One region of the Paenibacillus sp. P5_B5 genome, then DNA from elsewhere that is predicted to be linked to it. Evidence: riboswitches for the same ligand, from Rfam matches in the RefSeq annotation. Region 1 holds a riboswitch; the other holds the start of a gene.
The links. Region 1 has a riboswitch for cyclic di-GMP ahead of AC1DOK_RS07985 (transglutaminase-like domain-containing protein). Riboswitches for the same ligand answer to the same signal wherever they lie in the genome.

Region 2: another riboswitch for cyclic di-GMP. It lies ahead of AC1DOK_RS23825 (Ig-like domain-containing protein); the one in region 1 lies ahead of AC1DOK_RS07985 (transglutaminase-like domain-containing protein).

What each region holds. Positions count from the first base shown of each region.
Region 1 is NZ_JBFULK010000005.1:28,831-37,108, forward strand. It holds gene AC1DOK_RS07970 (alpha/beta hydrolase) at 1-1,097, shown strand, start outside; gene AC1DOK_RS07975 (response regulator) at 1,333-2,478, shown strand; gene AC1DOK_RS07980 (class D sortase) at 2,510-3,190, shown strand; cyclic di-GMP riboswitch class I at 3,283-3,368, shown strand; gene AC1DOK_RS07985 (transglutaminase-like domain-containing protein) at 3,381-4,181, shown strand; gene AC1DOK_RS07990 (collagen binding domain-containing protein) at 4,500-8,278, shown strand, end outside.
Region 2 is NZ_JBFULK010000031.1:9,947-18,224, reverse strand. It holds partial or broken gene AC1DOK_RS23825 (Ig-like domain-containing protein) at 1-1,372, opposite strand, end outside; cyclic di-GMP riboswitch class I at 1,467-1,554, opposite strand; cyclic di-GMP riboswitch class I at 1,605-1,692, opposite strand; gene AC1DOK_RS23820 (ThiF family adenylyltransferase) at 1,910-2,671, opposite strand; gene AC1DOK_RS23815 (N-acyl amino acid synthase FeeM domain-containing protein) at 2,668-3,273, opposite strand; gene AC1DOK_RS23810 (HD-GYP domain-containing protein) at 3,472-4,677, shown strand; gene AC1DOK_RS23805 (small acid-soluble spore protein P) at 4,975-5,130, opposite strand; gene AC1DOK_RS23800 (hypothetical protein) at 5,176-5,331, opposite strand; gene AC1DOK_RS23795 (hypothetical protein) at 5,343-5,684, opposite strand; gene AC1DOK_RS23790 (S-layer homology domain-containing protein) at 5,876-7,501, opposite strand; gene AC1DOK_RS23785 (Ig-like domain-containing protein) at 7,664-8,278, opposite strand, start outside.

The sequences.
Region 1 (8,278 bases):
GAGAAGATTATGCCAAGCAGCTAAAATTAGTAGAGGAACGTACAATTATTCAGCAGTCCAATGGAATGGAATCAATGATTAAGCGAATTCCGGATTCTGATGCGGAAGGAGTTCTAGATCCTCGTGCACTGAGCGTGATGCAGCAGCAAGCGGAGGCGATGGCTGGCTTCGAGATGCCGGATTTATCCAAACTCAGTCCGTTTGAAGTCGCACTTATGATGCGCAAGCAGATGGGATGGGAGAATACAGACGTTACATGCACTGCCATTCAGGTAGATGCCAGAAACATATCAGGGCGTAATGGCGATATTCCTATCCGTATTTATACGCCAGAAGGGGCAAAAGCTGGTAAGCTGCTTCCTGTTGTCGTGTTCTTTCATGGAGGAGGCTTCTTCGGCGGAACGGTGGATGTCGTGGAGAATCCTTGTAAAGCGATTGCTGAGAAAGCACCAGCGGTCGTTGTATCAATCGATTACCGACTTGCTCCTGAGCATCCATATCCTGCGGGATTGCACGATTGCTTTGATGCGGTAAAATGGACCTATGAACATGCAAAGGAACTTGGTGCAGATAAGAGCAAGCTTGCAGTAGCAGGCGATAGCGCAGGCGGAAACTTATCGACGGTATGTGCGATGATGGACCGCGACCTCGGAACCGGCATGATTCAATTTCAGGCGCTCATCTATCCAACCGTCAATATGGCAGGAATTACAACGGATGACTTCGAATGGAAGCTGGAGGAATATACGATTAACGATCATCAGCCGTTTATTATGGCAGGTCTCCAGGGCATCAATCAACTTACCAGCTTGTTAGATGCGATCTATTTGCAAGGCCGTGAGAAGGCATCAGCTCCTTATTTATCCCCACTGCTTGTCGATTTGAAAGGAATGCCAGAGACTTTAATCATTACAGCGGAGTACGACTTTCTGCGATTGGAAAACGAGGCTTATGCCCGAAAACTGCAACGATCTGGAGTTCCAGTACGCATCATACGTTACAACGGGCTAGATCATGCGTTCATGGATAAGATCGGCTTGTATCCGCAAGCGGAAGAATGTATGGCTGAGATTGCCAAGTCCGTTGCAAAACTATAGAGGAACAGAATATCTCTACAAATCTCGAAGACGACCATGTCTTCGAGATTTTTTAGTGATATAGAATTTATAACATTCGTCTAATAAATTCTAAGTATCACCTTAAGAAACGCTCCGTCTTTTAAAGCCGGCGAAGCCGTTTCTTCTTGAGTAGGCAAATTTTGGACATTATCCATTTTGCTTGTTAAAATAAAGGAAGGAGAAAGAAAAGGCGGTTATTAAGAGGTGAGATGACTTGAAAGCGATAATAGTGGACGATGAGTGGCTTGCTTTGCAAAAAATGGAGAAAATGTTAGAAGAACATGCTGGAACAGGCATTAACCTTGAATTGATCGGCGCTTTTCAGGATCCTGATTCTGCGATAGAAGCAGCTCAGAGGGAAATGCTGCATTTGGCTTTTTTGGATATTGAGATGCCAGAGATTAATGGATTTGAATTAGCGGAGCGATTATTGCAAATTCAACCTCATCTGCAAATTATTTTTGTTACTGCTTATCAAGAATATGCGGTGAAAGCATTTGAAGTGAATGCGATTGACTATTTATTAAAGCCTGTACACCATGGCAGGTTGGCTAAGACACTTCAAAGAGTGATAGAATCGAATGACAAAACGGTTGCGAATACTAGTGAGACAACTCCAATCAATCAAGCCAAGCTCTGCTGTTTACAAAGTTTGCACTATCTCGACCAGAATGGGACTCAGCACTATTTTCCCTGGAAAACACTAAAAGCACCTGAGTTATTTGCATACCTGGCTTATTATCGTGATAAAACGGTGAATAAGCAATTGTTAATCGATTTGCTATGGCCAGAATATGATACAGAGAGAGCAACTACTCAATTACATACAGCAATCTATCAAATTCGGAAAATTATTAAAGCTGCCGGTTTAGATCTGGAGATCAAGTATAAGGACGAAGGCTACCGTTTGATATGGGGAGAGTTGAGGCTGGATGTTGAAGAATGGGAAACAAGTGTGCGCCATCAACAGACGGTGACTTCAGAGACGATTGATCAGCATAGATCCATTATGGCATTATATACTGGAGATTTTTTTGAAGAACATCGATATTTATGGGCGGAGCATGAACAGGAGCGGCTCGGTGTAATCTGGTTAAATCATGTGAAGCAAATAGCAGAATATTACGCTTCGCAGGAACAATATACGGAAGCTATATTACTGTATCAACAAATTAGGGAGAAGTTCCTTTATGTAGAAGATGGATATTTTGGGCTGATGAAAACTTATGAGACACTGAATCATCAAGGCGAAGTAAGGAAACAGTACCAGCTCATTTCGAACATTTTAAAAGAGGAATTTGATGGAGCGCCTAGTAAGGAACTAACTGATTGGTATCAAGAGTGGAACAGTAGAGTGTAATCTATAAATAGGAAATAGGGATCTAGATAATATGAAAATAAAAATTGTATCTGCACTGCTCATCTGTATAGGAATTACGATTTTATGCTACCCCAAATTTACTGAAGCGTATCAAGACTATCAGCAGCAAAAGCTGGTAAAAGAATGGCAGAGCAGCCTTCAAAATATTGATAACGGCGATGATTTCTCTGAGCAGAATGATAAAGCGGAGATTCCTGAGAGCACTTCAATCGATGTTGAATTATCTGATGAATTGCAAGCTGTAACAGATGATTCTGAAGCAAAGGAACAAGCAAAGCCGGACTTTAGCAGCTATAAGAACATGGAGGGCATTTTAACAATTGGTAAAATTGATTTGCTCTTGCCTATACTGCATGGTGCGACTGACAAGAATATGAAGACTACTGTTGCGAGTATCGAAAATACGGGTAAAGCCGGTGAAATTGGAAACTATGCAATAGCAGGACATCGTAATTTTACATATGGAAGGAATTTCAATAGACTCGATGAGATTGAAGAAGGAGATAAGATTAAAGTTGATAACGGAAATAGTCAGCTTGAGTACATCGTAACGGAAAAATTATATGTATTGCCTGAGGAAGTATGGGTTCTGGAGGGGAATGACAAAGATAAAGAGATCACATTAATCACTTGTCACCCTATGGTAGATCCTACTCATCGATTGATTATTAAGGGGAAAATTATCAAATAAATATTTTTTCGACTAATTTGACAATTAGGCTTACATAAATGGGACATGCTATGCTACTATATAGAAAAAACAAATAAATATCAGGTGCTTTCCACCGATAATGGCAAATCTAATGAAAATTAGAGACGCAAAGCTACAGGGCCTTCCTTATTTATTAAGATGGCAGCCAGCTACCGAAAGGGGAGTTTTTATGTTTAAACGTCCATTTGCAATTATTTTGCTTATTGTTTGTTTATTGTCTGCTCCAACTATTGCTTTAGCTAGTACTTCGAATTCCTATATAAATCTGGGAGAGTTAAGTGATGGAATCGTGATAGTTTCTTACCAATCTCCAAACGATGCGAAAGTAAAGGTCAAGATCAGCAAAGGAAATCAGCAATATGTATATAGCTTGACTTCAAACAACCGTTTTCCCTTGCAGCTAGGAGATGGTAAATATACGATATCCATCTTGGAGAACGTTACAGGAACCAAGTATAAGATGGTAGAAAACAAAGATGTCATTCTGAAAGCCTCAAGCAAAGATAAAGTATATTTGCAGCCGATTCAGATGATTTATTGGAATAAGGATATGAAAGCGATAGCCAAAGCTCGTGAATTGACGAAAGATCTAAAACAAGATAAAGACAAGGTTACCGCAATTTACAATTATATTATAAGCAACATTAGCTATGATTATAAGAAAGCGAATAATCTTCCTAACGAATATATCCCTTCTATAGACAAGACTTTGGAAGAAAAACAAGGAATATGTTATGATTACTCGGCTTTGTTCGCAGCTATGCTTCGAAGTGAAGGCATTCCAACTAAGCTGTTGATGGGGAGTAAGAATGATATCGAGCAATATCATGCCTGGAATGAGGTTTATCTCCAAGAAACGAATGAATGGGTAACAATCGATACAACATATGATTCTATTAAATCGTTGGGAAGCAAGAAACCAGTTATGATTAAAGATAAGCGCGATTATTCGATTGAAAAACAATATTGATTTGTGATATACTATGAAACCGTCTGATCTCCAGTTGACTGTAACCTTGTTTGTGGACAGTTAAAAAAAGTGCTAACTGAAAGTAGATGACCCCTGTATTCATCAGGAGTCATCTTTTTTTAATCCCAGTGATACAAAAACCCGAGAGATGGGCACTTTTTAAAAGTGTCTTTCTTTCGGGTTCAGTTCATGGATAGGAGTGGTTTTTTGTTGAATTGTAGGTTATTCAGAAAATATTCAGCATTAATTATTATAATTACTACAACAGAATCGACTTAGATTGACAAATTATTTTAATTAACTATTATAGGAGGACTTATGAAAAAGATTAGCATAGTTTCATTATTACTTATATTAATGGTTTTTAATGTTTTCCAACCATTGATTGCAAGAGCAGATGTGGATCAGACAAATGTGAATCCATCATTTACATTAACAAACGAACTGATTGAAGCAGATCCAAATGATGATTCTAAAGTTTCAGTTAAATATGATTGGAACTTGATTGCGGATAATAAAGACACAGAAACCAATTATTCGTTCAATCTTCCAACTGATTTAACAATTGAGAATGAACAAACAGTTGATTTGACGACTGGGGAAGAAAAAGTTGGATCCTATGTTGTGTCAACAGATGGTGTAATAACAGTAACCATTTTACCGAACCAAACTAATGACTCCTCAGGTAAAATAGAAATCCCTGCTGTAAAGAAAGTACAAGATGGTACAGTTGTTCCTTTACAGGAGAATAGCAATGAAATAAAAGAGAATATTTTAACGAAGGCTGAATTAAAGTTTGAAAACATTAACGGTGATCCCATAAATAGTGTTGATACGGAATCTATTATTACTGTGAATTATGATTGGGCACTTAAAAATGGCCATGGATATAAAGCTGGGGCAACGTTTAAATTTATCCTTCCAGAAGAATTTGAGGTTTATGAAGAAGTTAAAGATGAGAAAATGCTTTTTAAAGGTGATTTAGTAGGAACATTTTCAGTTGATATGAACAAATTAGTGACCATTGTGTTTACTGATTTTATCGAGAATCACTCCAATATTAGTGGTAATATTGAAGTTTTATCAAAGATTAGTAAAAAAGCTGTCTTAACAGAAGGAAATAAGGTTATTGTAACTCCAATTGAAGGCGGTATTAAGCAGGAGATTCCAATCGATTTTAAGCCGATTGGGAATTCTATCGATAAGGAAGGAAAGCCGAATAGACAGTACAACACACAGAATATAGAGTGGACTGTTGATTTTAACAAAGATTTGAAAGAGATCAAGAACGCAGTGATTACTGATAGCATGACAAAGGGACAGGAATTAGATCTAGCATCAGTTAAAGTGTTTAAGCTGATTACATTGGTAGATGGAAGCACATTACCAGGTGAGGAACTTAAGTCTGGGGATTTTAAAATTCCTGGAGAATACACGAATTCATCGAATGACACAGAGCTGAAGTTGAGTTTTGGAGATATTAGCTCAGCCTACCGGATCATTTATAAAACCAATCTGCCAGCAGATTCAGAAGAAACTTTATTTGAGAATAAGGTTACTCTATCAGGTGGCAATGTTTCAGAACTAACAGCTAGTGCGTCGGTAAACGTCACAAGAGGAAAAGCACTAGAGAAAACATCAAGAGGTTATGATCAGGCAACGCAAACAATTACTTGGGAGATCAAATACAACTATAACCAAAAACCAATCAAACAAGCAGAAGCTCTGTTGAAAGATCAATTTGATAACACTCAGAAGCTTGTAGCAGATTCTTTTAAAGTTTACAAAATAACGATTAATGAACAAAGTGGAAATGAAGAAAAAGAGGAGAAATTTGAAAATTATTCGGTTACTTCCAAAAAAATCGATGATACAAAAAACGGTTTTGATTTTCAATTCAATCAAGACATTGATTCCGCTTATAAAATAGTCTATAAAACTAAAGCAAGCAGTCGAGTATTTGATAATGCAACAATTACTAACGAAGTAACTGCTAATGGCAAGATCGAAACAGGAACAGGAAATATCTATCAACAAATTTTGAACAAATGGCATATAGACAACAGTACAGACTACAAAGCGAAAACAACAGAATGGACAATTAGTTTCAATAATGATAGTCACAAGATGAAATCGGTTAAGCTAACAGATACTTTTGCAAATAAAGGATTAACCTTGATTGTGGATGATACATTTAGAATCTGGGGTGAAGGCAAGGATTTAAAAGAAGGTACTGATTACACCTTAAAAGTAAATGCTGATGGTTTTGAAATTGAGTTTACGAATGAAATATCAACACCTCATGTAATTACGTACAAAACTAGTTTTGTTTACGAAGATAGAGCTGATTCTTCTAAAAATTATTTAGAAAATGGAGTTAAGCTTGTTTGGACCGATGAATCTGGCGCTACTAAAGAAAAAGAATCCTCTGCACAATTCAAACCAGATAACTATACACAAGCTAATGGATTTAAAAATGGTAAGTACAATGCGATAGATAAGACAATTAATTGGGAAATCGGGATTAATTACAATCTTAGAACACTTGCTAATGCTTCCGTTGAGGATAACATTATTGGTGATCAAACACTAAAGAAAGGAACGTTAAAAGTATATAAATTGGAACTATCCGGTTCAAATAATGGTACTGTAACGAAAGAAGAAGCAGATCCACAAGATTATGAAATTGTGTGGAATCAAGATGATAAAGGTTTTAAAGTGAATTTCTTGAAAGAAATTAACTCACCTTATTTAATATCATACTCGACCAGTCTTGAAGGTCAGATCACTAAAGGAACTTATTCCAACACAGCAACTTTGTATGATAATTCATCGAAAATCACTGATCTTCCTGCTAGTGTATCTGTTGCAAACGGAGGCACGCACGTCAAGAAATTTGGAGAACAAGCAGGCAAGGTGATGAACTGGAAGGTTGACATCAACTTTGGTCAATCCACATTATCGGATGTGAAACTGGTTGATACACCTTCTACGAATCAGATGCTGCTTGAGAACTCCTTTGCTTTATATGATACTTCTGTAACAGAGAAAGGTGAGGTATCCAAAGGCAAAAAATTAACTGAAGATGATTATACACTTACATTTATAAATCAAAATGATAAGGTCATCGGATTTGAACTCACCTTCAAAAAATCAATAGATAGACCATATATTTTGGAATATCAGTCGCTAATCCTTGATAAAGTCGGAGCCAAAGTTACTAATGAAATTACCTATTCCGGTGAAAATTCCAAAATAGAAAATACCAAGGATGTTATCACGCATACGATTAAAAAGACCAGTGGTATGGGAGAAGGGACAGGAGAAGTTGGGGCTCTTGAAGTGACTAAAGTAGATGCCGATAATTCTCAAGGATTGCTTGAAGGAGCCGTCTTTACTTTAATCGATAAAGATAGTGGTGCAGTCATTAAAACATTAATGACAGGTTCTGATGGGAAAGTAAAGTTTGCTAACTTGCTCTATGGGGAATATTTGTTAAGAGAGGATAAAGCACCTGAAGGATATGTAGTAGGTATTAATGATACTCAAATCGTAAATATTAAAAGTAATCTTGAAAAAGTAGATATCAAAAATGCAAAAATTCATCAAGCAGTTGAGTTATTAAAAGTAGATTCCAAGACTAACGCGTTATTGCCAGGTGCGGAATTTGAGCTTCAGAAAGAAAAACCAGATGGCACATGGGAAAAAATAAGTACTCATAAGACAACTGAGGTAATGAACCCAATCGTTGTTAATAACTTAGAGCCTGGGAATTATCAATTTGTTGAAACGAAAGCACCTGAACATTACTTGATCAATACTAAACCAGTAGCATTTGAAATTAAAGCAAACCAAACTAAAGTAGTAAAAGTAGAAATGAAAAACGAAAGAGGAACTGGTTCACTGACGATCACCAAAGTGGATGCAGCAGATTCAAACATCCGTTTAGCTGATGCAGAATTTGAACTATACAACAGTGAGAAGACATTAATAGCTACCAAGAAGACGGATGAAAAAGGAATAGCTACATTTATTGATTTGCCTTATGATCAGTATACTCTTAAAGAAATTACGACTCCAAAAGGCTACACCGTTGC
Region 2 (8,278 bases), on a different contig from region 1:
CAATGTCCTTATCATTTATTGGTTGTCCATTCGAGTTTACCTTGTAACCTTTAACAAGAATAGAACCTTTATCCAAACTAACTTTTGGTACTTCGAAATTCTTTTTCTTAGTTGTTCCAGTCGCATCTTTATAATCAATTGTGGTTAGTCCATTTGTTGGATATAACATATTTGATTTAGGGTTCTTAGCCGGATCCAGTTTCACTTTATAAGTAAGTGTAGCAGGAGCTCCTTCAACAATATTCCCCACTGTCCACTTGAAAGTCTCACTGCTCTCATCCCAGGTTATTGTGCCTTGAGAAATTGTATAGTCTGATGAGTCAAATGAAGCTCCTGTAATAAGATTAAACATTTCTCCCATTGGATCTGTAACAACTGCATCTGCTGCGGCATAGGTAACTTTACTGGCGACTTGTGTGTATACTTTCTCTAGCTCTGCACTAGTAGATTCAAAGTAACCTTTATTTTGACTATTGTTCAGAACGTAATTTGCATTCTTGTTTTTCCCAACATCTAGACCAATTGCATATATCTGAATTCCTTTATCCATTACATTTTTAGCTTCGGATATAGTACCTATACCATTATCTTCTATATTATAGTAGGTATCTTGCCATGGCCGATTTCCTTTTTTCTTTAAAAGGCTGTACTCATCATCCCAATCTAAACTGTAACCACCCGATGCATTACCATTACCAATTCTATTATTATAATCAAACTCTGAAAGTATAAAATCATGTTTACTTCCATCTTTCCACTTTACCCATGAACTATATTCTGCTGCTTTATTAGCTTTATAACTATAAGTTGGCTCCCCATCGCTTAGAAGTACGACTACTTTATTATCAGCAGTACTATCCTTTAATAATTCCCTGGCATGACGAAGACCATCTTGAATGTTCGTACCGCCATCTGCCTTTATACCATCAATTATTGTTTTAAGGGCTTCTTTACCCGAAACGCCTTCCAAGCCAGATATATCTTGAGCGTAGTAGTCAAAAGCTACAACAGCTATTTTAGATTTTGAATTTGTAGTTAACACTTTATCAACAAAGGTCTTGCCCGCCTTTTTAGCATCGGCTAATCTTCCTTTGCCATTCTCGTCGTTCTTCATACTCCCCGACCTATCAATTACAAGAACCACATCAGATCTAGTAGCCAGATTCTTACCTTCAACTTTCAAAGTAACTTCCCACTCGCCCTGAACAGCTGTAGTACTAGCTGTCTTAGTTAGGTTAATCGCACCCGGATTAGGCCAAACAAGTTCTCCACTTGGATCTGCTGATGCTTGCGTTAAAGACCCAGGCATTAAACCAATTGCCATCGCTAGAACACATAGCCACGTAACCACTCGTTTTAACTGTTGTTTCATTGTTTACATACACCTCTTCAATTTAATAATTTATAATGCCTATCCTTACCAGTAGCGTTAGCCAAAATAAAAAAGCCCGGCTACATTGTGATTTCAATGCAACCGGACTATCATTAGTCTTGCGACTAGTAGACTCCAAAGTTTTGCGACCTAACCTTTCGATTAGTGTGCCGTATGTAGTTGTCGGAATTTCACTTACAATTAAAAAAAGCCCCATTGCATTTTACGAAATCAATGCAACCGGACTATCGTTAGTCTTGCGACTAGTAGACTCCAAGGCTTTGCGACCTAACCTTTCGATTAGTGTGCCGTATTCTTTTTTACTTCCCATATTATTACAATGATTACTATATTTCTTAAAGGGGTAGTTTGTCAACCAAATTATACTAAATTATTTTATATTTCTTATTTTTATTATATATTCTCCTTTTTATATCCATAATTCCAATTAATACTCCAACCAAATCTCCAGCAATATCCCCCTTTTACAAATAAAATCCCGCTTCACATACGCAAAATATGTACACCATACATACTTTAACTTTCAAACTGCATCTGGAAGCTTTCCGGTACAATCGGTGGATTCTTTCTTCCAAGAAGGTGTAGAATCATCTGTGATACAAGCACGCCGGGCCCTAAGGCTTGTCCTACACTAATTGTCGGAATGGTTCTATCCCCGATCCACTTCGCAATTTTATCTGGCGTTGCATAGCTAGGAAGCTGTTGACTATAGGATGCCGCTGGAAACACCATTTCTTGCAGCTCTTCAGACTTAATTCCTTCTGTAATTCCTAAATATTTCTCAAGACTTTGACCATCCGGAGCAAAGGTAAGTACCGATGTCCCAAATCCAAGTGCGACTGCAGTTGTAATATACAAATTCTTCGCTCTACCTGCTTGATGTAAGGCGAGAGAGTCTGGAAATGCAAAATAATCGATTGCATCAATGACATAATCAGCTTCTTCTACGAATGCTGCTGCATTACGGCTATTTACACCTTCTGTGAAAATAACGGTCTCAAGATCAGGATTGATTGTAAGCAAGTGGTTCCGTAGGGCTTCTACCTTCGGTTGACCTACTGTTAAGTGAGTCGCTGCACACTGTCTATTAATATTCGACACATCGAATTCATCTAAATCTGCTAGTACTAGTTTGCCAATCCCCATACGAGTGAGTAGTTCTGCAGCAAAGCCACCAATACAACCACATCCCGCAATTGCAATTGTTGTATTTTGTAATTGTTCAACTTCCGACTCGGACATCACACCTAAATTACGACTGAACTGTTCTTTAATCATAAGATCACCTTTAACTGTTCTTTTTCGCCTTCAACAAAATATTCATACAAGGTAGAACGGCGCTCTTTCAAATTGGATAGACACTCCGTTAAATTCAAAGCACACGGAATGGTAGTCGAGCCGAGATATACCTTAGGTTCACCGATTACTTGGAAAGGGAACTTGAACATACGGTGCATATAGTTATATACACGTTGATCGATGCAACAAACCCAATAAGTTAGGCCTGTTTGCAGCGAATATTGCAGTACAGTTTTAATAAGACCGATTCCCACATCATGTGCAGGCATTTTTGTAAAAGCACTGATTTCGGCTACTCGATTTGGTTCCAGTTGATTTAGCTTGGCTTTATTAATATCATAAATCTCAAAATGTTTAATAGTAGGTAGTTCATCGAATTGGGAATAAATTAATCTCGTGACTCCTACAACTGTATTATCATAGGTCTGCGCCATAAAATACTTGGATGATTTCTCGTATGGATCCTCTTCGTCGTTTCTAAAAAATCCGACTTCTTCGTATCTCTGATGATGTAAGCTTATAGCCTTCTCACGGGACACGCCCTGAGCTATACCGAAATGATAGTTAGTAGAGTCCTTCATAAATTGTACGCTCCTTATGAATTTAGAATATTTTACCTTTTCTATCATAGACATACTTTCAGAAAAAAGATAGATATTAAATTTTTCTTTAAAATATTTTTAGGATAGGTATCTAGTCTATAGTTGAATAGACATAATAATGGTACAATTGACATGTAATGTTCATAATTGAGAATTGTATTTGAGAGGAAGTAGGTTATGCTAATTCCCGACAAAAAGATTTTACTAGGTACCTATTACAGAACTCATCGTGATCAGGTTAACGTAAATATATTAAAAATTTCCTTTATCTACTTATTTATAAGCGTTTTATGGAACTCGGTATTCCTTCTGTTTCACCTTCCATATTCGCGCGCATCACTCTATTTACTTGTTATTTGTTTTGTTATTTGGTTCTGTTTAGTAGCCAGTAAAAAGCTATTCTCACCTTCCTCTTATATATTGCAGCACATCGTTCTATCCTTTGTCATAATTGTCGTATGCTGTCTATATTTCGGTTCTGGTTATCGAGAGGCTTGGAGTTTCTTCCTACTGATTCCACTCATTGCCGCCTTCTATGGGGACATGCCCGTACTGCTGACCTATTCTTCAATTGGTTTGGTCTTTATGACTTTTCTAGGAGCCTTTTACCCGCTTGTTACGAATGTGTTCGATGAGATTGACATAGCTAACCGTGTGCTGCTTTACATTATCATAGGTACGTTCAGTCACCTTATATTAAGGAAAGTAAACAAGCTTTACGATACACAGGTGAACACAATTATGGAGTCGGCAGAAGTATCGGTCGAACAGGTTGTAAAATCGTTTATTATTGCAGTTGAGGCAAAGGATTTATATACTTTTGGGCATAGTGAGCGCGTAAGTAAATATGCAATAGAATTAGCCAGTACATTAGCGGTTTATCAAAATGAAAAGCAAATAAAGAGGTTACGGCTAGCTGGGCTATTGCATGATATCGGCAAGATTAACATCCCAGAGCATATATTGGCCAAGGAGGGTCCATTAACGGTTGATGAGTATGAGTTGATCAAAACACATCCCGTTGTTGGTAGCCGAATGGTTGAGAAAATATCGATTCTTGAAACCTTGAAACCAGGTGTGCTGTATCATCATGAAAAATGGGATGGAAGTGGTTATCCGAGCGGAATTAAAGGAGATCAGATTCCCCTTGAAGCTCGAATCTTAGCCATTGCTGACGTGTTTGATGCCTTGACATCGAATCGGGCTTATCGCAAAGCGATGACGGTAGATCAAGCGTATGATATTTTATATAAAGGCAGTGGTACACACTTTGATCCTAATTTAATCAATAAATTATCGATCATTAAACCCAGATGGAATCAAATATTCAAAGAAATGAATGATGAAGTGAAGGAATTCAATAAAATCACGGAGTTATTTTAACAAAAACAAGAAGAGCCCCTAAGGGCTCTTTTTGCGTCGATGTTAATCGATTTTTTTAGCTGCTTTCAACTCTCTTGTTTTTCGTTTACTGGTACTCAAGTGTCCAATTACACTAACGTGTCTTTAGCACATCCCTCCAGTTCGAATAGACAAGCTACGAAAGTTGCATCAGGTTATTGCTCACGTTGTTCAACGGAACCACACCTCTCTTGTCATCGACAGTAATAGTATCTCCCTACAAAATGATCTTATTCAACAAATTACACAATTATTTTATTTTATTTTTCCCTCAAGCGCTTAGAAGCCCTCGCCGTGATTATTACGGGAATGATTACGGTTCTTTACCTTATGGGAGCCTGATAAGGGCTCTGGGATACCTTTATTACCTTCATGAGCATTAATTTCTTCCCCTTTGGGTGATACATTAGTGGGGACTGTTTTTGGTTTGGACATGTGATCAGATCCTTTCCGAATCAGTACCTTCTATCCTTTTACTTTCTACCCTTCATGATTCAACGCATCTTGATGACGACGATCATTCGTCTGCTGCTGCCGCTGCTGATTAGCATGGGAACCAAGATCAGGATGATCCAATTCTTTGGATACATTCTTCAAGTTTTTATCGCTGCTCAAACCACATTTGCCTTTTGCCATATAGATTCCCCCTAACCGTGATGTGTCACATCATGCAAAGCTTGGGCACACTCATGAATATGACGAACATAATCGCTAATCAATCCTTGTACTTGATCCTGAGTTTCATCAATGTGAACATCGTCCTTCTCCACATCCACAAGATCAACCTTTACCTCACGAGAATCCAGATACGTGCATGCAAAATCGAACGTATACGAGCTGCGACCGGCATTTGTAATATGAATTCGCACTGCTTGATCATTCGCCTCATCGGGCCATATTTTAGCACTATCTGACGATGGCATACGTGCAGGAAGCACTCTTGCCCATTCATCTGCAAGCTGCTTTCCTGTTACTGCGGGTTTGTCCATATCTCTACACCTCCACATCCTATAAAATGTACTAGCTACACCTTTGCTATCCACGCCTCAAGGTAACAAAAAAAGCCACTCCTTGGAGTGGCCGCGGTAATTAAGATTACGTTCATTCGTTACTTTATAGTCGGTTAACTTGCTATCTCATCAACAAAAGCCTTCGTGATGCTACATCCATATACTAGCAACTACCGCTTATTCGTATGTTGCTTAATTACTTCGTAATCTGCAGCAGTATAATTTCCCATGTACCATAATGAAACACCCTGTAAACCATAGAACTTAGCAAGCCATATCTTTTGTTCAATACTTTGCCCATTCTCATACCAGATTTCATGACTACCACGATCATCTTGGAATGTGATTTTATTCAAGAACGAAGGTGCTACGAATTCCACCTTACTACCTGGCATCTTCGCCCGCTCCTCAACTAGCTTAATTGCAGGCTGCTCAGATACCACTGTTCCATCAGAACGCGTAATCCACTGATTGGCTTGCTTAGAAATTCCGAGTACCAGCTTTTCTTTGGGTATACTCTTAAGTGCAGTCTGGATAGCTTCATTCACCAGTGGCAATGGAGCCGAAGGCAGCTTACTTTCCATATGCGTGTAATCATAAGCCATTACAATAACCTGATCAGCTATTGAACCAATTGCCTTTAGATCGTAACCTTTGTACCAATCCGTTGGCGGAACTGCTACTGACATCGTCAGCCCATTAAGATTCTGCTTTAGAGCTTGCAAGAAGGCTGTATAAGCCGCTTGCTCCGATTGTTGCATTAATCCCTCGAAATCAACTGAAACACCTGTAAACCCATAAGGATTCTTCGTCAGTGCATCTTTAGTTGACTTAATAAAAGCTGCTTGTGCAGGTGCATCGAGGAGAAACTTACTTAATTGACCATCCTTATTATTCGCAAAAATATTCAACTCTTTACGGACCTTATTCTGATCCGCAATCTGAATAGCCGATTCCCATCCGCTTGGAACAGCGTATTCTCCTGTTTTCATGTTCAAGGATGCTTGACCATTAGCTGTATAGGACAACTCCGACCAGCCAAACTTCACATCATTTAATAGACTCATTTGATCCACTTGTTTAAACGATTCAATCGCATAGTAACCTATGCCTGATAACTGCACATATGTAATTCGTTCATTAATGACGCGTTCAATAATTGCCGCTGCTTCTTTGCGTGTTAAAGATGCTTTAGGGCGAAACTCGCCTGTTGCATCACCAATCATAATACCTAATGAAGATGTATAGTAAAGAAACTCTTGATAGCTTGAATGGATGCTACTAGCATCGACAAACTTCCGTTTATCCTGCTCAGCCTTCCACCCAGCATCAGTCCATTGCTTACGCTCTTGATCTGTCATAGATTGAAGCAGTAATCGACCTGTAAGAACAGCTACTTCCTCTCTAGTAATCTCGTTGCTAGGATGAAATTGATCTTTCTCAATCATAAAATCTATTAATCCATCATTATATGCACGTTTGATATAGGCATATGACCAGCGAGAAGGATCGGCCATATCTTGTAGATTCATATCTTTGAGGCTTTGTGAATCAGTAGGTATAGAAGCCATTAGCATTTTGACGAAAGCTTCTCTTGTAAGAGCACCATTCCCTTTAAACGTCCCATCCCCATTACCTGAAATCACACCTAGAGCCGAAAGCTTATAAATACTATTCGTTGCCCAATCATCCTTCACATCCGAATAAGGCTGCATTTGTCCACTATACGCAAACACACTCCCTATACCTGTACAGAGCATCATCGTAATAGCGAGTACTGATATCTTCTTGAACATGTTCATTCCTCCTTAAATACCGAATCTATCAAATTATACCAAACTTGTGTTTGATAGGGTATATTTCTATCACTAGTTCTAGGTGAAACGCTTATACTTTCTGATTCATAGAAAAAGCCACCCAAGGGTGGCTTTTGAGTTGATTCAATAAAATAGTTGCAACTATTTAGTAACGACTACGATAACTTGCGTAGTCTTCCCAGCGTATTTAACTGTGATCGTTGCTCTACCTACTCCATGAGCTTTGATTTTGCCATCTTTCACATCTGCTACTAATAGCTTGGAAGTTGTCCAAAGAGCAGGAGTGGAAACATCCGTAAAACTATTATCCAAGTAAGTAGCCGTTGCATAGACTTGTTGCGACTCTCCAACCTTCATTTCTAGCTTAACATGATCCGTTTTGAGATATTTAAGTTGATCTACTTCAACAGGTATTGAAATACTCTTACTACCGTACTTTGCAGTAACGGTTGTTTTGCCATACCCAATTCCCGATACAGCGCCTTTGTCAACATCAGCAATCTTATAGGAAGATGCTTTCCATTCAGCATCCTTCGCAACTAGCTTATCTACTCTACCGCCAGAGAAAGTAGCTGTTAACTCCACATTCACTTGCTCGCCTGATTTAAGTTTAAGGAAACGTACATTAGCTTCAAGCTTTTCTAGAATCTCAACTTCTACTGAAATAGTGACAGACTTACCACCGTACTTTGCAGTGATGGTTGACTTACCACTCTTAAGTGCAGTAAGTGTCCCTTTGGATACATCAACAACACT